One region of the Methylobacterium sp. 37f genome, then DNA from elsewhere that is predicted to be linked to it. Evidence: riboswitches for the same ligand, from Rfam matches in the RefSeq annotation. Region 1 holds a riboswitch; each other region holds the start of a gene.
The links. A riboswitch is a leader RNA that binds a small molecule or an ion and turns the genes downstream of it on or off. The one in region 1 is predicted to bind cobalamin.
Positions count from the first base shown of each region.

Region 1 (5,881 bases):
TGACGGACCAGCTGCTCGCCGATGCGTTCGGCGTCACGGCCTGCCGTGGGGCCGGACCGGACGGAACCGCCTATATCCTGCCCTGGAGCCGTTCAGGGCCACATCCGGAGGACATCGATGCAGCCTTCCCCAAACAGCCCTGATGCCACCGTCGCCCTTCTGCACGGTGCACTGGCCGATCCGACCACGGCCTGGAGCCTCGGCAGCTTCGGTGCCATCGCGGAGTTCATGCGCGATCCGGACGAGCCTGTCCTGGCCCTCCCTGACGATCGCCTGGGACTTGCGACCGCGCGCGGGGCCATCGCCTTGACCCCGAGTTCCGACCTGAGGCCAATCGCCTACGAGACCGCGGTCGCCTCGGGCTGGAACCACGCGGTCGCGCTTTGCCTGCCGGAAGCGACATGCGCGATGAACCGCAGGACCGTGGTGACGGAACTCGGGCCCGACCGGAATGCCGCCCGGGTCGAGGATCGCGACGGCATCCTGTTCGACCTCGGTCTCGGCCTTCTCGCCGTGGATGCCTGCGTGCGGGTGCGCGATCCGGAGGCCGTCGAGCGGCTGCGCGCCGGCGTCGGCATGCCGTTGTTCGACCACGCCAACCCCATCGGGCCGCATCTCGTCGCCATGAGCCCGCACCGGGTGTTCCTGGCGCGGGTCGGACGCGTCGAGGTCTATGCCCCGATCCCCGGGTCCGGCGGCACCAGCCCCGAGGGTCCGCACACGCACGTGCTGCCCAAGCTCCTGCGCAGCGGTCGGACCCATGCCGCCACGACGCCAATCCCGGCGGGCTGGGTCCCCTGCGCCGGCCTGCACCCAGCCCATCCCTACAAGGACATGATGGGCGACCGCATCGCCTTCGATACCGGCCGCTACGAAGCGTTCCAGGCGATGCTCGACCATTGGGGTGATCCGGAACTCGTGGCGATCAAGCGCGGCGGGCCCGAGGCACCCAGCGGCACGGTGTCGACCCGCCACGCCCAGGGCGCACGCCGCATCGCTGAGGCCCAGGCTCGTTACCTGCGCGGCGAGATCATCGAGGGCTCGGCGAGCGACGACGAGGATGCGGAGGCGACGGCCTGACCGTGACCCGGACGGTGCCCGGCAGGAATGGTCCGGGAGCACCCCAGAGGGTGATCGGCCTGATCGGCTGCCCGGGCGCGGGGAAGACGACCTACGCCCGCCGCTTCGACCCTCTCGACGGCTGGGTTCACCTCACCCTCGACGACTTCCGGCAGACCCTCTGGCCGCCGCACCGACAGGTCTACTGGGAACTCAGGCAGGGCTCACATGACGATGCGGCCCGGGAAGTCCTGCACCGGGTCAAGGAAGCAGCCCTGGATGCCGCCCTGACGAACGGCTTCAGCGTGGTGATGGCGGACACCCATCTCACCAGACCCGTGTTCGAGCGCGAGCTCGGGATCGTCGCCGGACACGGGCTCACTGTGGAGTGGAAAGTGTTCGACGTGCCGTGGGAGGTCCTCAAGTCCCGCAACGCGGAGCGCGGTCGCGTGGACCCGTCGCATCGCCAGCCGGATGAGGTCCTCCGGTTCACCTACGAGGTTTTCCAATCCCCGGACGCTTGGTGGCGTAGCTTGCCGCCGGAGCAGGTCGAGGTCCTGACCTGACGGACGGAGTGAGCGATCCGTCTTCCCAAGTGTTGCCGGCAGGGCATAACCCCTCGTGCATTGCATTTGGTCCGTTGACGGGCATGGGCGTCGGCATGGTACCTCGGCCGTGACGGTTCCTCCCCGGAGGATCAAAAGGGAACGCGGTGCGGGGGTAGCCCCAACGCCGTGGCTGCCCCCGCAACTGTAAGCGGCGAGCCCTTCGCCACTGACGTCACTGAGCGGCCTCGCTCGGGAAGACGGTGAAGGGCAGTGACCCGCGAGCCAGGAGACCTGCCGTCAGTCGTGGTCACACGCGAGACACGCTGGGCGGGGTGCCCCGGCGGGTGCGGAAGCATGCGCGTTGCGCGTGGTTCGGCCTCGTTCGCGGTGACGTGCCACTGCCGTCGCCCGAGGCCCATCAACGTGTCCCGTTCACCGTCCATCCCGCTGATGTCCGTGCTGGCCTTGTCCTGCGCGATCCCCACCGCCGTCGCAGCCCAGGGGGCGCGCTCTGAGGAGACCGCCGTGGTGCTCGACGCGCTCTCGGTCGAGGGGACCCTCACCGCCACGCCGACCTACCGGGTGCCGGACCTCTACAGCGGCACCAAGACGGTGACGCCGCGTCGCGACCTGCCGCAGCAGGTCGACGTGGTGCCCCGGGAGGTTCTGGTCGACACCGCCGCGACCCGGGTCGAGCGCGCCCTCGACTACGTGCCCGGGGTCGGCAAACAGAACGATTTTGGCGCCCAGAACCTCGCCCTGTACTCGGTGCGCGGCTTCGCAACCCAGGACATTTTCCAGAATGGGTTCAACATCGCCCGCGGCTACAACGGCGCCCCCGACACCCAGAACGTCCAGTCCATCGAGGTCCTGAAGGGCCCGGCCGGAGCCCTCTACGGACGCAGCGATCCGGGGGGCACCGTCAACATCCTGACCAAGCAGCCCGTAGCGCGCCCCTTCGTCGAGATGGGCACGCTGTTCGGCAGCTTCGGCACCGCCCGCACCACGGTCGATGCCGGCGGTGCGCTGAGCGAGGACGGCAGCGTGCTCTATCGCTTCAACGGCGCGCTCGCCCGCCAGGACAGCTTTCGAGATTTCGTCGACGGCGACCGGGTGCTCCTGGCGCCGGTGGTGAGCTGGCAGGTCACCCCCGACACCAAGATCACGTTCGAGGCGCAGTACCTGCGCAACCGCCAGACCTTCGACCGCGGCACCGTCGCGGTGAACAACCGCCTCGGCCTCGTCCCGCGCTCACGCTTCTTCGGCGAGCCGGGCGACGATTCCGTGTCCGAGAGCGCGCTGCTGCAGGTGCGGCTGGAGCACGCCTTCAACACCGACTGGCATTTGCGGGTCGCCACGCACCTCAACACCGGAAGCCTCACCGGCCTGCAGACCGGCGCGACCGGGATCCTCAACGACGGGCGCACGCTCTTGCGCGAGTTCCGCCAGCACGACTTCACCTGGGGCGTCGCCATCGGCCAGGCCGAACTCGTCGGGCGCTTCGAGACCGGGCCCATCGCCCACACCCTGCTGCTCGGCCTGGAGCACGAGCGCTACAACAGCACCGAGAACCTCCTGCGCTCGACCCCGCGTCTCGACCCCTTCGCCATCGACCTGTTCAACCCGGTCTACGGGCAGGCCAAGCCTCCGTTCACGCGCCGCTACAGCGCCAGCGAGAACGTCGGCAACACAGCCGTCTACCTCCAGGACCAGATCGCTCTCAGCCCGGAATGGAAGCTGCTGCTGGGCAACCGCACCGACTTCTACAACCAGACCTTCCGCGACAAGGTCGCGAACGAACGGACCGAGCAGGACCGCACCGGCTTCTCGCCGCGGGCCGGTCTCGTCTACCAGCCGCTGTCGTTCCTGGCGCTCTACGGCAACGTCGCCGCCTCGTTCCGCCCCAACACCGGCTTCGACAGCGCGTCCCGGCCCTTCGCGCCCGAGACCGGGTTCGCCTACGAGGTCGGGACCAAGCTCGACCTGTTCGACGGCCTCAGCGTGACGGCCGCCGCCTTCCACATCGAGAAGGAGAACGTACTCACCACCGACCCGGCAGACTTCTTCTTCCAGATCGCCGCCGGGGCGGTGCGCAGCCAGGGCTTCGACGTCAGCCTGGTTGGGCAGGTCACGCCCGAGTTCCGGGTGATTGGCGGATACGCCTTCATCGACGCGGCGGTCACCCGCGACGAGGTGCTAAGGGTCGGATCACCGCTGCTCAACATTCCACGCCACAGCGGCTCGCTGCTCGGCATCTACGAGGTCCAGGCGGGCGACTGGAAGGGTTTTGGGATCGGCGGCGGGTTCCGCGCCATCGGCTCGCGGCTCGGCGACAGCGGCGTCGAGAGCTTCCGCTTGCCGGGCTACGTCTTGACGGACGCGCTGGCCTACTACCGCTACGAGAACCTGCGCTTCGGGCTGAACGTCGACAACATTTTCGACGAGACCTATTACGAGCGCTCCTACAACACCTTCTGGGTCGGCGTCGGCGAGCCGCGGCGGGTCACCGTCAGCATGACGGCGCGGTTCTGATGGGCGAGCGTCCGGGAAAACCTGAGGCGTCGGCCTGCGCACCGGCCGTGTCCAGCCGCATCGCCTCGATCGATGCCCTGCGAGGGCTGGTGATGGTGCTGATGCTCCTCGACCACCTGCGCGAGACCTGGTTCCTCCACGTGCCCGTGGCCGACCCGGTCGATGCCCGGACCGCCCTGCCGGCGGTGGCCCTGGCACGGCTCGTCGTCAGCCTGTGCGCACCCATCTTCATCGCGCTGACCGGTGTGGCAGCCTTCCTGTTCGGCACGAGGCACACGCTGTCGGAGACGCGGGCCTACCTGCTGAAGCGTGGCCTTGTTCTGATGGCACTGGAGGTCCTCTACCTGTCGGAACTGTACTGGGGCGTGGCCAGCCCAACGCTCTGGCTACAGGTGATCTGGTGCATAGGCGTCTGCATGACCGTCCTGGCGGTGCTGATCGGTCTGCCACGCACGGTCCTCCTCGCGGTCGGACTGCTGATCGTCTGTGGCCACAACCTCCTCGACCCGATCCACCTCCAGCCTGACCAACCGTTTTTTGCGGTCTGGGCGATGCTGCACCAGCGCGACGTCATCGCGTTGCCGTTCGGGCTGGTCGCCAAGACGACCTATCCGGTGCTCCCGTGGATCGGCGTGATCGTGCTCGGCTACGCAATCGGCCCGTGGTTCCTGCCCACCGTAGCGGCGCAAACCCGCGAGCGCCGGTTTCTGGCCCTTGGCTGCGGGATGCTCGTCGCTTTCATGGTCCTGCGTCTGGCGAACGGCTACGGCGACAATCCCTGGTTCGTGGTCGAGGGCGATGCGCTTCGGACCACGATGAGCTTCGTTTCTCTGACGAAGTATCCCCCCTCGCTGCTGTTCCTGCTGCTGACACTAGGAATCGGGTTGCTGCTCTTGGTTGCCCTTGAACGGATGCGCGACGCTTCGGTCGTCTCCGCTCTGGCGGTGTTCGGCGGTGCGCCGCTGTTCTTTTACCTGCTCCACTTGACGATCCTGCGGCTCCTGTATCACGGCGCCGCCGCCATCTGGGGGCCGACGCAGGGCAGCGTGTTCGGCGTAGCAAATTATGGCTGGGTTCTGGCCTGGTATGTCGGGCTGGTCGTGCCCCTCTACTGGCCGACGGCCTGGTTCTCGCGCTTCAAAGTGGCACGTCGCGATATAGCCTGGCTCAGGTATCTCTAGTGGATGAAATCTGACGGATGGAACCCGTTCCCTGGGCCCACGCCCGGCCCCTTGCCGACCCTCGGAAGGTCCGCTCCCGGCCTGTTGAGGCAGAGGTCAACGACCGGGTTGGGTGGTAAGCTGCCGGTCCGCTCTCGGCGTCGTGTCGCTGAAAGCGAACCTCGCGGCCAAAGCTCACGACGCGGAATACTGTCCTTCGGTGACTTGCTCCACCCGAGAGCGAGTGAGCGAGGAAGGGGTTTCCTCAGAGCATCTCGTTTGGGGCTTGAACCTGCGCGCCGCCGAACACGACGGCCTGCCGCAACGACGGTCGGGACAGGCCGTAGATCAGACGCGGCTCCACCGGTGCGCTGACCGCATCCAGGGCGGCGCGATGCTCTGGGGAAAGCATGAGATCGAGCGCGGCGATGTTGTCGGCCACCTGCTCCGGCCGGCTCACCCCCATCAGCGTCGAGGCGACACCCGATCGTCCGACCACCCAAGCGAGCGCAACGCGCGCCGGCGATTGCCCGATGGCCACCGACACCCGGCGCACACCTTCGACGATGTCCCAGTTGCGCG
Region 1 is NZ_JAGHKN010000064.1:5,201-11,081, forward strand. Features, by position in the region: gene J7U37_RS23965 (ABC transporter ATP-binding protein) at 1-143, shown strand, start outside; gene J7U37_RS23970 (hypothetical protein) at 118-1,080, shown strand; gene J7U37_RS23975 (AAA family ATPase) at 1,131-1,625, shown strand; cobalamin riboswitch at 1,722-1,921, shown strand; gene J7U37_RS23980 (TonB-dependent siderophore receptor) at 2,031-4,139, shown strand; gene J7U37_RS23985 (heparan-alpha-glucosaminide N-acetyltransferase domain-containing protein) at 4,139-5,320, shown strand; gene J7U37_RS23990 (aldo/keto reductase) at 5,565-5,881, opposite strand, start outside.

Region 2 (5,881 bases), on a different contig from region 1:
TTCCATGCGCGAGCGGTTGCAGGTTCTCGGGTATCTTCGAACCCAGGATGGTGAGGTGTTTACCCGGATCGAGCTTGAACGGGTTCAGACCGAGCGGCGTGTCGAGGACCTTGTCGTCCTTCACGCCGGTAAAGCTCGGGTCGACGTAGATGCTGCCGGCGCTGCCGGAGCGGTACTCGAGTTTCGTCGGACCGCCCGAGCCGAGCACGGTTCGCCACCGGGTCGGGGAAGGGGGCTTCTTCGCCATCTCCGAGGCATCGAGCGTCTGCCAGCGCTCGTCGAAGGTCGGAGCCCCGAAGGTCGCCGGATCGATCTTGCCGGGCAGCGGAGCGGCTTGCGCCAGGACGGTGCCGGCAAGCGTCGCGGCGACGAGACAGGCGAAGCGTTGGAACATCACAGTATCCTCGAAACGATGCCGGACCACTGACGCCGACGGGCCTCCGCCCCCATCCTTGATAGGGCGCCGCAAGGGTCCGAGCCAGTGCAGGGAGGCCTATGGCCGGCGCAGGGGTGCCACGACGACGTCACAACGCGGCGATCTCATGGCGCCAGCGGGATCGCGCATTCTCCCGTTTCTTCGGAAGGACAGCGACAGCGTCGCATCGCAAAGATCCCGGCAGGGACATCGCGGGCGCGGCTTCAGAAGCGCCCCGCGAGGGTCAGACGAAACGCGGTGGGCTCGACCGGATGGACATGCCGGTCGGCCACGCCCGCGGGGCCTTCGCCGCTCAGGCGCGAGGTGTAGAAGTAAGCGATCTGGTCGGCCCTGGCATTGGTCAGGTTCAAGACGTCGAGGGACAGGCTGATTCCATCGTCGAAGGCGTAGCCGATCCGTCCGTTCAGGAGAGCCGTCGCTTTCGAGCGCACCGAATTGTCCTCGATCAGCGGACGCGGCCCGAAGTAGCGAAAGCGCATCGAACCGAACCAGCCGGGACCCGCACCGAAGGTGAATCCGGCCGACGCGATGGTGGTCGGCGCCTCCGGCACCCGGTTGCCGATCGGGTCCCGGTCCGAGAAGCGGGCGTTGGTGACCGTCAGGTCGCCCTCCAACGAGAGCCAGGGCGTTACGGCGTAGCGGTTGGTCCACTCGATGCCGAAGCGGCGGGTGGGGCGGCTCGGCTCGGTGGTGCCGCTGTCGCCCTGGAACAGGTTCTCGGAGGCGAAATCGAGTTGGAACAGGGCGACGGCGGTCTCGAGCCCGGCGATGCTGCGGTTGCGCAGGCCGATCTCCGAGCCGGTCGAGGGCACGAGGAAGGGCGAGCGGCGGATGTTGAAGAGCGGGCTGGTCGGATCGACCGTGGCGGTGACGCCGCGGGCGTCGTTGGAGTGGAAGCCGCCGCCGTAATTCACGAACAGCTCGGTCTCGAACCACGGACCGAGCACGAGGCCGAGCTTCGGGTTGACAATGCCGTCCCATGCCGTGCCGGAATTGGCCGGCGTGTCCGAGCGGACATCGGCGGTGAATCCGTCGGCCCGGACACCGATGCTGGTGCGCAGCCAATCGGTCCAGCGCACCCGGTTCTCGACGTAGAGGGCGGCGCTCGCCTCCAGCACCCGGTCGTCCAGCACCGTCGAGCGGACCTGCCGCGCGGTGGTGTTGAACAGGCCGACGCGGATCGAGTCCGTGCGGGTCTGAAGCCCGATTTCGGTCTCCATCGGCAACCCGAAGAGGTCGCCCTGGACCGTGTGGCTGATCTCGCCGCCGCCCAGAACCCGGCTGTCGCGCTGGCGGAACTGGTCGCCGCTGACCGGATCGTTGAGAAAATATGTGAAGTCGTTGAACAGGTTCATCCCATAGCGGATGACGTAGGCGTTCGCCCGGGTGATGCCGGCGTCGCTCGTCCGGCTCCAGCGTCCGGAGAGCGAGAAACGGCTGGTGTCGCCGCCATCCGTGGGGTTCAGGGTGCCGAAGCGGCCGATGATCCCCTCCGCGACGGCGCGCTCCGGGATCTGGTTGGTGGCGTTCCACCGGGCCCAGTAGGCCATGCCCGTCAGGGCGAAGCCGTCCAGGGCCGTGCCCTGGCTGTAGCGGACGACGCCGTTGAGCTTGGCCAGACGGTCCGGCACGTCCCAGGGGCCGTCATAGGTCTGGGCCTCGCCCGCCACCAGCAGGGTGCCCTGCCCGAGCGGTGCCGACGCGATGGTGAGCGCCCGCTTGTAGCCGAAGCTGCCGAAGGAGGTCAGGGCGAGGTTGCGGTCGGTCTTGTCGAGATAGTCGATCCGCACCGAACCGGCCGAGGCGAAGTCGCCATCGCGCACGAAGTAGGGACCCTTGTGGAACTCCACCGCGCCGACGAGTTCCGGGATCAGGAAGTTGAGGTCGGCATAGCCCTGTCCGTGGGCGTGGGTCCGCATGTTGACCGGCATGCCGTCGATCGACAGCGCGATGTCGGTGCCGTGGTCGAGGTTGAACCCGCGCAGGAAGAACTGGTTGGCCTTCCCCTCCCCGGAATGCTGGGTGACGATGAGACCGGGCACGCTTTCCAGCACCTCTCCCGGTCGGGTGATCGGGCGGCTGTTGATCTGCGCACCCGATATCACCCCCGCGCTCGCCGCATCGACGGGCCTGAGACCGCCGCCGATGCCGGTGACGCCGCCGACGAAGCCCGCCTGCGCGACCGGTCCGGTTCCGGGCGGCGCCGATGCCTCCGCCGTGACCGAGAGTTCAGCCAGGTTCGCCTCGGCCGCCTGGCCAAAGACCGGCCGGATCTGCGCGCCGTAAGGCACCAGGCCGGCACAGGAGACCAGAAGGAGCGTTCGGTAGGGGGGCCGTGACGGAGCGGGCGACATGAAACCTCGGGCGACGTCTGTGGCACGTCACCGCGACGAGGTCGGTCCGTTCGCCGCGTGCGAACGCCCCGACACCCACCAGGACACCCCGCCCGATGCGTTTCGCGTGTGACCACGATGGACGGCAGGTCTCCTGGCTCGCGGGTCACCGCCCTCTCATCGTCTTCCCAGGTGCCGGGGCACCCAGTGACGTGTTGATGATGGGCTCGCCGCTTACAGTTGCGGGGGCAGCCGCGGCGTTGGGCTCTCGCCCGCACCGCGTTCCCTTTTGATCCTCGATCCGAGGAACCGTCCGAGGCCAGAAGACCAGACGAAGCCCGACAGCGTCAATCGAACGCGCGGGAAATCGGCGTCCTGTGCTCCCTGTGCGACAGCCCAGGCCGAGCCAGGGCCGAGCCCAGCGCCGGGGGGTCGGGGACAGGCCGGGTGAAGGCTGGATGGGCGGCCACCCCTCCGATCAGAGCGGGCGATCCCGATCTTGATCCGGGCTCCAGCTTCGCAGCGGCGAGGGTCCGATCTGGCGTTCGGCGCGGGGCGCCGGCTCGTCCTCGAGCCAGGTGCGGGGGCCATTGGCATTGCCCCGGACGACGTCACCGGCGACGATCGCGTGTCCGGAGGCGACCGCCACGATCAACTGGGTGGCGTAGGCCCTCGGACCGCTGCCCTTGAGGGACATGCCGGGTCCGCCCGGACGGAGCTTGCTGCCGAGCGCGCCCCAGAGGGGCGGTGTCTTGATCCGGCGCAAACCAAAGCCCTGGTCGATCAGGGCAGCGGCCGCTTCGATCTGGCCGTTGAGGAGAAGCAGGCCCGGCCGCGTCAGGCGGAAGACATAGCTGCCCTCGTCGTCCTCCTCGACGAGGTTCACCAGCTTCAACGACAGGGCCTGACAGGCCGTGTCGACGTTGTCGCGGGTGAACTCGGCGTCGACGGCCAGCGGCCTCAGGGCTTGGCCCGAAATCCGGCAGGAAACCCGTTGGAGAAAGAAGCGACGTCTGGAAATCTGGCTCAGGCCCCATCCAAGCGCGATCGCGCGACGTGGGGCGATCATCCGCCGGACAGCATGGCGCCCGGAGGTTTCGGTCTGGTTGAGACGATCCGCGAGTTTCGGTGGCGGAATGCACGCCGTGGTTGACGATCCAGTGCCCGGCCCGATCCCGCGGGGACCCCGGTCTCGGTCACCGAGGCGGCGCGGGCGCTCGCCCCCGCGATCGGCCGATCGATGCCGGCCCTCTTGCTGTTCGCCCGTCACCGCCCTCTGTGAGCGGTCATCACCGCCGGGAGACATCGGACATGACGAAGCTGTTCATCGCCAACATCAGGACCGCCGAGGGACCCAAACCGCTGGTGACCGTGCGGGCCGCCGCCGAGGGCGAAGCCAGGCTGTTTCTCGAAGCCGCCTATCCGGACGACGAGATCCTCGACGTGGCGGAGCCGAGCGGCTGGGCCAGCGACGCCGACACCGGCAGCGCGGCGGGCGACATCCGCGAGCATGCCGGCGTGCAGTGGCAGGCGCCCTCCAGCCATTCCGGCTGAATTCAGCGCCGCCGGTTGAAGCCGGCGCTTGCCAGCGCCAATCGTGCCGTGACCATTGCCGACCATGCCGATCCGTCGCGAGCATCGCTTCTTCTATCCGATCGACTGGCCCGAACTGTCGGCCGTCATCCGGTTCACCCGCGCGCGGGGTCGGTGCGAGTCCTGCGGACGGCCGCATGGCCGGCGGGTCTTCCATCTCGGCGATGGGCGCTGGTGGGACGACGATGCCAGCGCCTGGCGCGATGGGGCAGGGCGGTTCGTCTGCCTCGCGGTCGGGATCGATGACGTGCTGGGAACCGTGCGGACGACGCGCGTGGTCCTGGCAACAGCCCACCGCGACCACGACACGGCGAACAACGCCGCGAAGAACCTCGCGGCCTTCTGCCAGCGCTGCCACATCAACCACGACCGACCGGAGCATCAACTCCGGCGCTGGCGCACCCTGTTCCGGCGCAAAGCGTTGGGCGACCTGTTTCGCGGCCCGTATCCCAGCCCCTGAAACGCGCGGAACGGCTGGTTTCGAACAGGACATCAGACAGCGCGACAGGACGTCAAGACGAGGATTCCGGTGCGGAACGGTTTGTCCCCTGATCGAGGACCGGATCGGCCGCCGCGATACCTTGTGCTCCACCGACAATGCCGCTCGATTTGATTCCATGACCAAATCTGCTCAGCCTCGTCCGAGCGCAAGACTTATCGGTCTTTTTATTAATCTCAGTTCACATTCAACCGAATAGACTCCGATCCGGAGGATTTTTTCAGCAAAAATACAGAAGCGCCCGTCTCGGCGATGCTTTACACAGAGCCTGACCTTGCCCTGGAGTGAGCCCGTGACAACAAGCCTGCCGAAATCCGCCAGCGTGGCCTCCCTCGCCGTCCTGCTGATGGGCGCCGTCGCGATCGCCAACCCCGTCACCGTCGTCCCCGGACAACCACCGGTCACGGTGGACCTCCCGGCCGGCTGGACATCCTCGGCGATCAAGCGTGGCATCCAGGCCAAGACGTCCGACGCGGAGGTCTTCGTCTGGTTCGAGAGCTTCAGGCCGGCCGAGCTGAAGGAGCTCCTCGCGGAACACGAGAGCGACTTCAAACGCCGGGGCGTCACGGTCACCGGCGAAGCGAATATCGAGGAGAAGGACTTTCCGACCTATTTCCTCAAGATCACGGACGTTCCCGCGACCTACGAAGGCAAACCAACCCTTCTGCGCTACGTCGCGGTCTCGCCGAAGGACCCGAACAAGCGCCAACTCCTCGTCAGCGTCTGGGCCTCCCCCAAGGGCGGGACCCGCTATGCCACAGACCTGAACGCGATCTTCGACAGCTTCCGGATGTCCGTCGAAGCGCTGTGATCCCGCCGGCGCGTCTCAGGCGGCCCGGTTCGCGCGCTATCCCGCCGGATCGGTGAGGACCAGCTTGCCCTCGAAGGGGGCCTTCTGGTTGCGGTTGCTGGTGCAGGCATAGGTTTCCTGCCCGGCCTTGAGCGTGCGGATGCGCAGAACGCCCTTGCCGTTCTGCTTGACGAGATAGCCCTTCTCGCTCGCCACATGGACGAGATCGC
Region 2 is NZ_JAGHKN010000002.1:70,946-76,826, forward strand. Features, by position in the region: gene J7U37_RS01755 (glycoside hydrolase family 16 protein) at 1-394, opposite strand, end outside; gene J7U37_RS01760 (TonB-dependent receptor) at 640-2,790, opposite strand; cobalamin riboswitch at 2,896-3,098, opposite strand; gene J7U37_RS01765 (hypothetical protein) at 3,248-3,838, opposite strand; gene J7U37_RS01770 (hypothetical protein) at 4,081-4,323, shown strand; gene J7U37_RS01775 (hypothetical protein) at 4,388-4,822, shown strand; gene J7U37_RS01780 (hypothetical protein) at 5,154-5,672, shown strand; gene J7U37_RS01785 (hypothetical protein) at 5,709-5,881, opposite strand, start outside.
Region 2: another riboswitch for cobalamin. It lies ahead of J7U37_RS01760 (TonB-dependent receptor); the one in region 1 lies ahead of J7U37_RS23980 (TonB-dependent siderophore receptor).

Region 3 (5,881 bases), on a different contig from region 1:
GCGTCGGGGCCGAGATGCACCCGGTCCCAGGCGATGGGCGTGAGATGGGACAGGCGCTCGGCCTCGGTGAGGGCCGGGAACGCCACGTAGAGCATCACCAGCCCCGACAGCACCCAGGCGGCGAGGAACAGCCCGGTGACGATGCCGAGCCAGCGATGGCCGAGGATCAGCCAGCGCTTGACGGGCTTCAGGAGCGCCCGCGTCGAAGGCGCCCGCATCAGAACCGCACGCTGTAGGCCACCTCGAAGGAGCGCGGGCGGCCGAGCAGCCAGTTGGTGCCGACCCCGTTCACCGCGTTGCCGCTGATCGCGTAGATCTCGTCGAAGAGGTTGTAGGCTCGCAGGGACAGCCGCGAGGACGGCGTGACCTGATGGTCGAGACCGGCATTGACCAGGGTGTAGGCCGGGCGCTGCGCCTGGTTGCCGAAGTCGCTGAAGGTCTCGCCCACGTGCTGCAGGCCGATCCGGGCCTCCCAGGCGGGGGCGAAGGCCCAATTGACCCAGAGATTGCCGACGCGCTCCGGCACGTCGATGGGCTGGCGTCCGGCATAGGAGACCACTGCGCTCCCGACCCTTTGGTTGAAGGCGTCGTACTGGGCGTGAAGCAGGGCCACGTTGGCGTCGATGCGCCAGGCCTCGAACAGGTGCAGGCTCAGGGCCGCCTCGACGCCGAGGGAGGATTGCTGCCCGACCTGGGTCGCGAGCGCCGCCTCGCCCGGCACCCGCGTGATCGGATTGTCCTTGACGATGCGGTAGCCGGCCAGGGTCCACTCGGCCCGGCCGTTCCAGGCGACGCCCTTGGCGCCGACCTCCACCTGCTCGCCGGTGGAGAGCTTCAAACCGGACAGATTCTGCGACAGCGAGATCAGGCTGCCGACCGGATCGGTGGCGGTGGCGTATTGGGCGTAGAGCGCCAGCAGGGGGGTCGGGTTGTAGACGGCGCCGAAGCGGTAGCTGAGCGCCTGGAAATCCTGCTCGAAGGCGGCGCCCGTGACGAGGTTGGTCCGGTGCAGCACCGGCGCGTCGTAGCGCATGCCGGCCAGCAGCGAGAGCTGATCGGACAGGATCAGGCGGTTCTCGGCGAAGACCGAGGCCTGGCGAGTGTTGGTGGCGTAGGCCGGAGTGGCGCGGCCATTGGCCGGGAACAGACCCGGGTCATAGGCGAAGGGATCGACGCTGGTGGTGAGGCCGCCGCCCTCGGAGCTGAAGTTGTTGGTGTGCCGGAACGCGATGGCGTTGACGTCGAACCCGGCCAGGAATTCGTTGCGGAATCCGAACACTGTGCCCCGGATCGTCGCGTCGAGGCGATTCCCGATCTGCTCCTGGCTGTGATAGATTTCGAGATAGTCCGAGCGGTCGATCCGCCCGGTGTCGCGGTTGAAGGCGTATTGCTCGACGTCCCGCCACTGGCGCCGGCTCTGGAGCCGGTAGGCGGTGTTGCGGATCGTGATGTCGGCGCTCGGCGTCCACTCCGCTCGCAGCTGCGTCCAGTTGTCGGTCCAGAGGATCTGGGCGTCGCGGACGTTGTAGTTGTTGAACCGGATGGCATCGCGGATGCGCCCGTCGATGAGCGGCGTGCCCCAGTAGCGCGTCGGCTCCTGGTAGCCGAAATCATGGCTCAGGGTGATGGCGAGGTCCGGATTCGCCTGCAGGGTCAGGGCGCCCGAGACCGCGAGATTGCGGAAGTCGCCGTCCGGCGCGATCCAGCCCGCGGCGCGGTTGCCGCTGATGTTGAGGCGGTAGGCGAGCGCCTCCCCGATGGGACCGCCGGAATCGAGGGCCAAGCGCGCCAGACCATCCGAGCCGATGGCCGCGCGCGCCACGTTGAAGGGCGTGAAGACCGGCTTCTTGGTCACCACGTTGATCACGCCGCCGATGGCGCCGTCGCCGTAGAGCACGGAGGCCGGCCCACGTAGCACCTCGATGCGCTCGACGTTCCAGGTGTCGAACGGGAAGGTGACGGTGCCCGCCCCGACGAACAGGCGGGTGCCGTCGTAGAGCTGCTGGATCGAGTTCGGGCCGGCGAAGCCCCGGGCCGTGAAGGCGCCGTTGCCGTTGCCGGGGGCCGCCACCGTGGTGATGCCGGTGGCGTTCTGGGTGACGGCCTCCGCCACCGTGTTCTGGCCGCGCAGGCGCGTGGTCTCCCCCGCGATCACGTCGACGCTGGCGGGGGTTTCCAGGGGCGTCAGGCCGAGGCGGCTGGCGCTGCGGCTCGAGCTGCGCAGGTTCAGCCCCTCGGCGGGCGGCGGGCCGCCGCGCCCGGAGCCCGCGACCTCCAGGGTCTCCAGGGTGACGGCCGAGTGGGATTCGCCGGGCGCGGCGTCGGCCGGCATCGGCAGCAGGCCGCCGAGCAGGGCCGCGAGCGGCCAGGATGTGAGGGGCCGGGATATCGGGGGGCGGGTTATCGGGGGCCAGGATATCAGGGGCAAGGATATCAGGGGCAAGACTTGGCCCTGCCGTGCGCGTCGGGCGCGTGGGGATCGGGACGGGATTTGGGCGAGGGCCATGGGACAACCGGGAAGGGGCGCGGGCATCGGCCAGGGCCGACGAGCCACCTCTGCTAAAGCGAATGTTATAATGTTACAATCGCTGAGTGGTGCCGGACGCGACGTTGTCCGCAAGCCAGCCGTCTCCGGACCGCGCGGGGCGATCGGACGAGGCGGACGGGAGCGGGACGCGCGGGCGCAGACGGGCATCGACGGGACGGCTGACGCGACGGGTCGCGCGGAGTGGCACGTCACCGCGAAGAGGTCGGTCCGTTCGCCGCATGCGAACGCCCCGACACCCACCAGGACACCCCGCCCGATGCGTTTCGCGTGTGACCACGACTGACGGCAGGTCTCCTGGCTCGCGGGTCACCGCCCTCTCATCGTCTTCCCAGAGGCTTGCAACCCCCAGTGACGTGTTGATGATGGGCTCGCCGCTTACAGTTGCGGGGGCAGCCGCGGCGTTGGGGCAGAGCCCCGCACCGCGTTCCCTTTTGATCCTCGATCCGAGGAACCGTCGCGCCGAAGCTAGGCGGTTTCCGGCGTCGGCGTCAATCGACGGGGACGATTCGCTCCCGGGAGCGTTGGCCCCGCGGCGGGGGTCGCACCTGCGATCGCCGGTCACGAAGGAGCAGAAGCACGATGTCCGAGGATGGGATCACGTTCGAACGGGTCCGCGAGCGCGCCCACGAGATCTGGGAGCGCAACCACCGTCCCGAAGGCTTCGAGGTCGAGTTCTGGCTGATGGCCGAGCGGGAACTCCGCGCCGAGCAGGCCCGCCGCAAGCCGGCCGCCGACCGGACCGCCTCGGAGACGCCGCCGGGGGCCGACACGACCACCCGGTGAAGCTGGCATGGCTCGCCTTCGGGCGAGGTCAGGCCGACGAGGCCCGCGGTGAGGCGCGTGCCGCCTGCCGGGGCGGAAAACCGTCAGGATCGGACGTCGAGCACGCCCATCATGCCGAGTTCCTCGTGCTCGAGAATGTGGCAATGGTACATGCGCGGCCCCGGCTGGTCCTGGCGCAGCAGGAGCCGGACCGTCTCGCCGGGCACGACGTTCACGGTGTCCTTCCAGGCGCGATAGCCCGGGGTTCTGACCTGTCCGTCCCTCTCGTAGGCGACGATCTGGAACTGGGTTCCGTGGACATGGAACGGGTGATCCATGTCCGACTGGTTGACGATGTCCCATTGTTCGACCTGGCCGACCTTCGAGACCTCGTCGATGCGGGTCATGTCGAAGCTCTTGTTGTTGATCAGGAACTTCATGTCGTGGCTGCCGGGCGGCTTGGCGGAGGCGGCACCGCCTTTCGCGGTTCCACCGTGATCCATGCCCGGCATGGCACCGTGATCCCTGCCCGGTATGGCACCGTGATCCATGGAGCCCATGTCCTCCGTCAGCACGAAGCGGCGGGTGACGACCGGGGCCTGGAGCGGGGCGATCGCCCGCAGCATCTTCGGCAGCGGCGGTGGCGGCGTCGCCGGTCGTCCCGCCACGTTCGCGGTCAGCAGGACCTTACCCGCCTCCTTCGGCTCCCCCGGTCCCATCCAGCCGCGCTCGTAGGCGAGCGTGGTCAGTTTGGCCGGGCCGGGCTGATCGAAGGAGACGATGAGTTCCACCCGCTCGGCCGGGGTGAGCAGCACCTCGTCGACGGCGACCGGCGCCTCGACGAGGCCGCCATCGGTGCCGATCAGGGTCATGCGGGCGCCCGCGAAGCGCAGGCGCAGGTAGCGCGCGTTGGTCGCGTTGACGAGCCGGAGGCGGCGCTTCTCGCCCGGCGCCACCGTCATCACCGGATTGCTCTGGCCGTTGACGAGCACGTGGTCGCCGACGCGACCGTTCATCAGGTCGACCATCGTGCTGGGCGGCATCGTGCCGTCCGCCGCGATCCGGAGATCGGTGAGCATCAGGACCGTGTCGCCATAGGCGGCCGGAATCGGATCGGATTTCGGCTTGACCAGGAAGAGCCCGGCGAGGCCGCGATAGACCTGTTCGGCGGTGAGGCCGTGCGGATGCGGATGAAACCAGTAGGTCGCCGCACTGCCCTCGGGCAGGTCGAAGGCGTAGCCGTGTTCGGCCCCGGACGCGACGGGGTTCATCGGGTTGCCGTCCTGGTCGGACGGCACCGGCATCCCATGCCAGTGGATCGTGGAGGGTTGCCCCGGAATGCCGTTCTGGAACGTGATCGCGACCCGGTCGCCCTCCTGCGCCTCGATCACCGGATGGCCGCCGTCATAGAGCAGCACCGGCGTGTCGAGGCCCTCCGCGTAGCGGACCACGCCGGGGCGCGCCGCGATCGTGGCCTCGAATCGACCGGGTCGGGTCGAGCGGTTGCGGAGCCGGGGCAGCTCCTTCAACGGCTGCCCCTGCGGCAGGACCGGCGCGGTGCCGGCCATCGGTGCCAACGGGCCGCCCGGCCCGGCCCCGGCACCCATGGGTCCCATGTCCCCCATGGCTCCCATGTCGTGCTTCATCTGAGCCGATGCGGGCCCGGTTCCGAGGACCCCTGCAAGACCTGCCAGGAATGTGCGCCGCTGCATGTCGGTGGTCTTTCGATAAAGCGGTCGCCCATGACGGCTGGAATTCAATCCAGCGGCCGTTCGTTGCGCGAACGAACCGGGCTTCGATCGCGGACGTAGCGGACCGATCGGCGCTGCCCTGGTAACGGGGCCGTCGTTTCGACGGCGATGCCTTCAGATGGGCCTCTGACCGAATCTTTTAGCCTCATCCTCCCGGCTATTGATAGAGCAGAGCCCATGACATTCGCGGCGTGATGAGATCTTTAAGGATAAAAATCGTCTGCCGATCCGTCATACTGAATTCCACCTATTTCTCGGTGTCAGGAAATGGTGTAACCAGCCCCTATGAGATTCGAGCAGCAATTCGTGCGCCTGATGGCGGCGGTGATCGTGATGATCATCGCCTACGTCGCGCCGTCCGCTGCTCGGGCTCACGAGGGCCATCACCCTGCGGATACGGCCGCCCTGACGACGGCGGAGGCGCCCAGCGCGCCGGCGGGCGCGTCCGCAACGCCCGACATCGCCACGGCGGTGACCGTCGGTTCGGGAATGCCCGCCGTGCTCGGCGACCAAGCCTTTCTCAGCAAACAAGCCCTGCTTGGTGAGAAAGCCCTCCTCAGTGAAGAGGTCTTGCTCGGCGCTGCGGCCGTGGTCCGTGTGGCGGTGCTGATCTCCGACGACACGGGGCGGGGCTGCTGCTCCGGTCCGTGCACGGGCACCCGCTGCGGAACCCCGATCTGCTGCGCGTCGGGCATCCTGTCGGCCACGGCCACCTTGCCGACGCTCGCCTACGGACGGGTGGTCCGCGTCTCCCGGCAGGTCGATCGCCGCCGCGGTCTCGGACCCGAGACGCTCTCCAGGCCCCCCAGACTCCGCGCGT
Region 3 is NZ_JAGHKN010000031.1:55,631-61,511, reverse strand. Features, by position in the region: gene J7U37_RS18630 (PepSY domain-containing protein) at 1-218, opposite strand, end outside; gene J7U37_RS18625 (TonB-dependent siderophore receptor) at 218-2,332, opposite strand; cobalamin riboswitch at 2,815-3,019, opposite strand; gene J7U37_RS18620 (DUF2934 domain-containing protein) at 3,128-3,331, shown strand; gene J7U37_RS18615 (multicopper oxidase family protein) at 3,415-5,022, opposite strand; gene J7U37_RS18610 (hypothetical protein) at 5,368-5,881, shown strand, end outside.
Region 3: another riboswitch for cobalamin. It lies ahead of J7U37_RS18625 (TonB-dependent siderophore receptor); the one in region 1 lies ahead of J7U37_RS23980 (TonB-dependent siderophore receptor).

Region 4 (5,881 bases), on a different contig from region 1:
CAGCCTCGAGACCCAGGATCACGCGCGGGTCGAGGCGGCCGTGCTCGGCCTCGACCATCTTAACCGCGCGGGGCAGGTGCCCGAGCACCTCGGCCCGAACCTTGGCGCGCCCGGCCTCGTCGAGGAGGTCGGCCTTGTTCATCACCACGAGGTCGGCGCAGAGGAGCTGGTCCTCGAACACCTCTTCCAGCGGGTTGTCGTGGTCGACGCTGGCATCGTCGGCGCGCTGGGCGGCCAGAGCCGCCGGATCGTCGGCGAAGAAGCCGGCCGCCACGGCCGGTCCGTCGATCACCGCGACCACGCCGTCCACCGTCACCCGCGAGCGGATGGCCGGCCACTGGAACGCCTGGACGAGGGGCTTCGGCAGGGCGAGGCCCGAGGTCTCGATCAGGATGTGCTCGGGCGGATCGGCCCGGTCGAGGAGCTTGTTCAGGGCCGGCACGAAATCGTCGGCCACGGTGCAGCAGATGCAGCCGTTGGCCAGTTCGACGATGTCCTCGTCGCCGCAGCCCTCGATGCCGCAGGCCGCCAGGAACGAGCCGTCGAAGCCTATATCGCCGAACTCGTTGACGATGATCGCGAGGCGGCGGCCGTTGGCGTTCTCGACGAGGTGGCGCACCAGCGTGGTCTTGCCGGCTCCGAGGAAGCCCGTGACGATCGTGCAGGGAATCTTGGCGACAAGAGTCATTCGGCGGCGTCCGGATGGGGGGGCGCCGCGACGGGCGGCGGGAATGTGGGCGGGAGCGGCGGCGGGAACGGCGGAATACGGGCGACGACGCCCTTGCGGAATTCCTGCGGCCGGGCCTTCCACGGTACGATGCCGTCCGGCGTCTCGGCATAGAGCGCGACGCCGTCCAGGATGATGCCGGCCGAGGCGACCGGATCGAGGTCGCCGTAGACGTAGGTCCAGCGCCCCTGCGACGCGACCGCCACCGTGCAGGGCCGCTTGCACACCGAGAGGCACTCGACGCTCTCGACCGTGATGCCCGGATGACCGCCCGCGCTCACCGCCTCCTGGAGGGCGGCGAGCAGGCGCGCCCCGGCGCGTGGCTCGGAAACGTCCCCGGCCGCCCGGCAGGTGGCGCAGACGTAGAGCGTGACGGCGGCGCTGTCCGTCCGAGGCGAGTCTTTGGGTATCTGATCCTGCAACTGGTCAGGCATGGGCCGTCCGGGCCTTGCCGAACAATCCCCAGGCCCAGCCATAGGCCAGCCCGATCACGGCCCAGAACACGAAGGCGATGCCGAGCGAGCGTGCGGCGAACTGCGCCGCGTAGGCCGCCGGCAGGTTCGAGGCGGCGTGGCTGGTCTCCGGCGCGCCCGCGAGATGGGGGGCGACCAGGAGCACGATGCCCCCCGCGATGGTGATCGGCGCGCGCCGGATCGCGATGAGGTACAGCCCCATGGCGGTGGCGAGCGCCGTCATCACCCACCAGAACTGGCGGTCGGCGAGCGGCGCCGCCGCCATGCCGGGCAGTTCCGGCGCCAGCCCGAGAGCCGGTGCCAGGGCCACCGCGAGGAACCCCCCGATGGCGAAGCGCAGGCCGGTCTCGGGGCTGGGCTCGCGGTTGCAGGCGAACAGCACGGCGCCGAGCAGCAGCGCGTAGCCGACGCCGCCCACCAGGGTGGCCAGCGCCGTGAAGGCCATGCGCGGCAGGCCGGGGCCCGGCTGCCAGTCGGGCGCGACCTCGCCGCCCGCGACCGACGGGTCCTTGGTGCCGTGATCGTGACCGCCGTGGACGCGCACGATCAGGGAGGCGGGCGACAGGCGTGCGGAATCTGCCGAGGCCTGCGTCTCGTAGCGCTCGGCCGCGATGATGAGCGGCGAGGTGAGCGCGAGCTGCAGGCCCGTCGCGACCACAGCCGCGAGGAAGCCGGCGACCAGGGCCGCCGACACGAGCCGGATGATCATGGGGGTGTCTGCCTTAGGCGGAGGCGCTCAGTGGCAGGGGAAATTCTGGCTGTGGCGGAAGTCGTGCGCCGCATTGTGCAGCGCCATCGCGGGGGCGAAGCCCGCCATGAACACGAGGCCGAGGCCGAGGAAGGCTGCCACGAGCACGGCGCCGAGACGCTCGTTGGTGCGGGTGCCGGTCAGGACGAGGGTGTTGGTCGACATCGGTTCATCTCCTGGCCGCCCCGCCGGCGGCCGTCACGGATCGATCGGGTGGACGGAAGGTCCACGCTCGATGGCAGGTCCACTCTCGGCGGCAGGTCTCCTGGCTCGCGGGTCGCTGGTCCTGCCGCCTTCCCGGATCGCTCCAGTGGCCGATGGCAGTCCCGTCTCCGCTCACAGTTGCGGGGGCAGCTGCGGTTTCAGGGTCGCCCCCTCACCGCATTCCCTTTTCACCCCGTCGCCGGGGCACCGTCCGATCCACGCTTCTACGCGGTTGCCGTCGCGCTGACAACGCGGCCCGGATCGGATTCCGGCCTTTGACCCGGGGGCTCGATTTCGGGCACAGGAGGCCCATGCCGAACCTCCCTCCCAGACTGACCCTCGTGCTCGGCGGCGCGCGCTCCGGCAAGAGCGCCCATGCGGAGGGGCTGATCGAGGCCTGTCCCGCCCCCTGGCTGTACCTCGCCACGGCGCAGGCCTGGGACGACGAGATGCGCGACCGCATCGCGCTCCACCGGAAGCGCCGCTCGGCCGACTGGATCACCCGGGACGTGCCGATGGACCTGGCCGGGGCGGTGGCCGCTGCGCCCGGGCCGGTGCTGGTCGATTGCCTCACCCTCTGGCTCACCAACCTGATCCTGGCCGAGGCCGACGTGGAGGCCGCCACCGCCGCGCTGCTGGCGGCCTGCGCGGCGGCGCCCGGCCCGGTGGTGCTGGTCGGCAACGAGGTCGGGCTCGGCATCGTGCCAGACAACGCGCTGGCCCGCCGGTTTCGCGATGCCGCCGGGCGGCTGCACCAGCGCCTCGCGCGGCAGGCCGACCACGTCGTCTTCCTGGTGGCGGGCCTGCCCCTGATCGTGAAACCCCAAGCCGGAGCCACCCCATGACGGACGCCGTGAACGACGCCGAACGCCATCGCGAAAAGATGGAGAAGCGCAAGGCGGTGCAGGACGCCGAGGTCGCCGGCAAGACGATCGAGAAGGGGCTTCTCATCGTCAACACCGGTCCCGGCAAGGGCAAGACCACGGCGGCCCTCGGGCTGATGCTGCGGGCGCTGGGCCATGGCTGGCGCGTCGGCGTGGTCCAGTTCATCAAGGGCGCCTGGGACACGGGCGAGAAGCACGCGCTCCAGGTCTTCGGGGACCGGATCGACTGGCACACCCTCGGCGAGGGTTTCACCTGGGAGACTCAGGACAAGGCCCGCGACATCGCCGCCGCCGAGCACGCCTGGGCCAAGGCCCTCGACCTGATGGCGGATCCGACGATCCGTCTCGTGGTGCTGGACGAGCTCAACATCGCGTTGCGCTACGATTACCTGGACCTCGATGCAGTGGTGGCGGCCTTCCAGGCGCGCCGGCCCGACCTCCACGTCATCGTCACCGGCCGCAATGCCAAGCCGGCCCTTATCGAGGCCGCTGACCTCGTCACCGAAATGGGCTCCGTGAAGCACCACTTCGCCGCCGGGGTGAAGGCCCAGGTGGGCATCGAATTCTGATGCGCTTCGCCCTCAGCCCGGTCGGGCTCCTTATCCTGTCGGGCATCCATCCGGCCTGCGCCGAAACCGCGCCGGCCTGGCCGGCCAGCTATCTCGGCCGCGTCGAGGCCCTGGCGGTGGTGGAGGGCCTGAACGCCCGGCTGCTCGCCAGCCGCTCCGCCACCGCGACCCTCGAAGGCTGGTGCGCCGAGCACGGCATGGCCGCGACGCCGCGGCTCGCGGCGAATCGGCAGCGCGGCGCGGACAAGCCCGCCTCGGAGGAGACGCGCCGGCGCCTGAATGCCGGCCCCGACACCGTCCTCCGCTACCGTCAGGTGCGGCTCGCCTGCGGCGACCACGTCCTGTCGGAGGCGGACAACTGGTACGTGCCCGACCGCCTGACCCCGGAGATGAACCGCCTGCTCGAGACCACCGACACGCCGTTCGGCCGGGCGGTCCAGGCCCTCGGCACGACGCGGCAGACCATCGGGGCGGAACTCCTGTGGCAGCCCCTGCCGCAAGGGTGGGAGCAGGCCCCGCCCCCGGCGGCGACCTGCGGCAACCTCGCGATCCCCGACCATCTGATCCGGCACCGGGCCGTGCTCTTCACAGCGGAGCGGGTGCCATTCTCGGAGGTCGTCGAGACCTACGGTGCCGCCATCCTGGCTTTTCATCGCGTCGCGCGGCCGGTCGATCCCGACTGCGCCGCGCCCCCTCCGGCGCGGCCTCAGCCATGACCCGCGCCATCATGATCCAGGGCACCGGCTCGGATGTCGGAAAGTCGCTGATCGTCGCCGGTCTGTGCCGGGTCTTCGCGCGGCGGGGGCTGAGCGTGCGGCCGTTCAAGCCGCAGAACATGTCGAACAACGCCGCCGTCACCGCCGATGGCGGGGAGATCGGGCGGGCACAGGCGCTGCAGGCCCGGGCGGCCGGGGTGGCGCCGTCGGTGCACATGAACCCGGTGCTGCTGAAGCCCCAGAGCGAGACCGGGAGTCAGGTCGTGGTCCAGGGCCGCATGGCCGGCACCGCCAAGGCGCGCGACTACCAGGCCTGGAAGCCGCGTCTCCTCGGTGCGGTGCTGGAGAGCTTTTCGCATCTGAAGGCCCAGGCCGACCTCGTCATCGTGGAGGGCGCGGGCTCGGCCTCGGAGGTCAATCTGCGGCGCGGCGACATCGCCAATATGGGGTTCGCCCGGGCTACCGGCACGCCGGTGATCCTGCTCGGCGACATCGACCGGGGCGGCGTCATCGCCAGCCTCGTCGGCACGAAAGCGGTGATCGACGCCGAGGACGCGGCGATGATCCGGGGCTTCCTGGTCAACCGCTTCCGCGGTGACCCGACCCTGTTCGCGGACGGGATGGCCACCATCGCGGCGGCGACTGGCTGGCCGAGCTTTGGGCTGATCCCGCACTTTCCCGACGCGGCCCGCCTGCCGGCGGAAGACGCCCTCGGCCTCGCCGGATCGGCCCCCGGCGGCACGCGGCGCAAGGTCGTGGCCGTGCCGGTGCTGCCGCGCATCGCCAATTTCGACGACCTCGACCCGCTCCGGGCCGAGCCCGACGTGGCGGTGGTGCTGGTCCGCCCGGGTGAGGCGATTCCGGTCGCCGACCTCGTGCTGCTGCCGGGCTCGAAGACCACCATCGACGATCTCGAATTCCTCTGCGCCCAAGGCTGGGACATCGACATCCGCGCCCATGTCCGGCGCGGCGGGCGGGTGCTCGGGCTGTGCGGCGGCTACCAGATGCTCGGCCGGCGCATCGACGACCCGCACGGCATCGAGGGGGAGGCCCGCTCCGTCGCCGGCCTCGGCCTCCTCGACATCGAGACCGTGATGACGCCGGTCAAGCATCTCTCTGCCGTCACCGGCACCAGCCTGCCCGACGCGGTCGCGTTCTCGGGCTACGAGATGCATGTGGGCGACACCACCGGGCCGGACACGGCGCGCCCGGCGATCCGCCTGCGCGACGGGCGTCACGACGGGGCGATCTCGGCCGACGGGCGCGTCACCGGCACCTACGTGCACGGGTTGTTCGCCGACGACCGCCAGCGCGGCGCCTGGCTCGCCCGCCTCGGCGCGGCCCCGAGCGGCCTCGCCTACGAGGCCGGAATCGAGGCGGTCCTCGATCGTCTCGCCGATCACCTCGAAGCGCATGTCTCTTGCGACGCGCTGCTCGCGCTGGCGTCGTAGCGACGGAACGGACTTGGCTCACCGCCGGGTCCGCGCCGAATGGGCTCGGCGAGGAACGACCCGACGCCGCCCTCATCCGAGATGGACGCGCGCCTCGCGCACGCCGCCA
Region 4 is NZ_JAGHKN010000005.1:112,285-118,165, reverse strand. Features, by position in the region: gene cobW (cobalamin biosynthesis protein CobW) at 1-688, opposite strand, end outside; gene J7U37_RS05295 (DUF1636 domain-containing protein) at 685-1,161, opposite strand; gene J7U37_RS05290 (CbtA family protein) at 1,154-1,909, opposite strand; gene J7U37_RS05285 (CbtB-domain containing protein) at 1,937-2,113, opposite strand; cobalamin riboswitch at 2,186-2,379, opposite strand; gene cobU (bifunctional adenosylcobinamide kinase/adenosylcobinamide-phosphate guanylyltransferase) at 2,464-2,997, shown strand; gene cobO (cob(I)yrinic acid a,c-diamide adenosyltransferase) at 2,994-3,605, shown strand; gene J7U37_RS05270 (hypothetical protein) at 3,605-4,321, shown strand; gene J7U37_RS05265 (cobyric acid synthase) at 4,318-5,772, shown strand.
Region 4: another riboswitch for cobalamin. It lies ahead of J7U37_RS05285 (CbtB-domain containing protein); the one in region 1 lies ahead of J7U37_RS23980 (TonB-dependent siderophore receptor).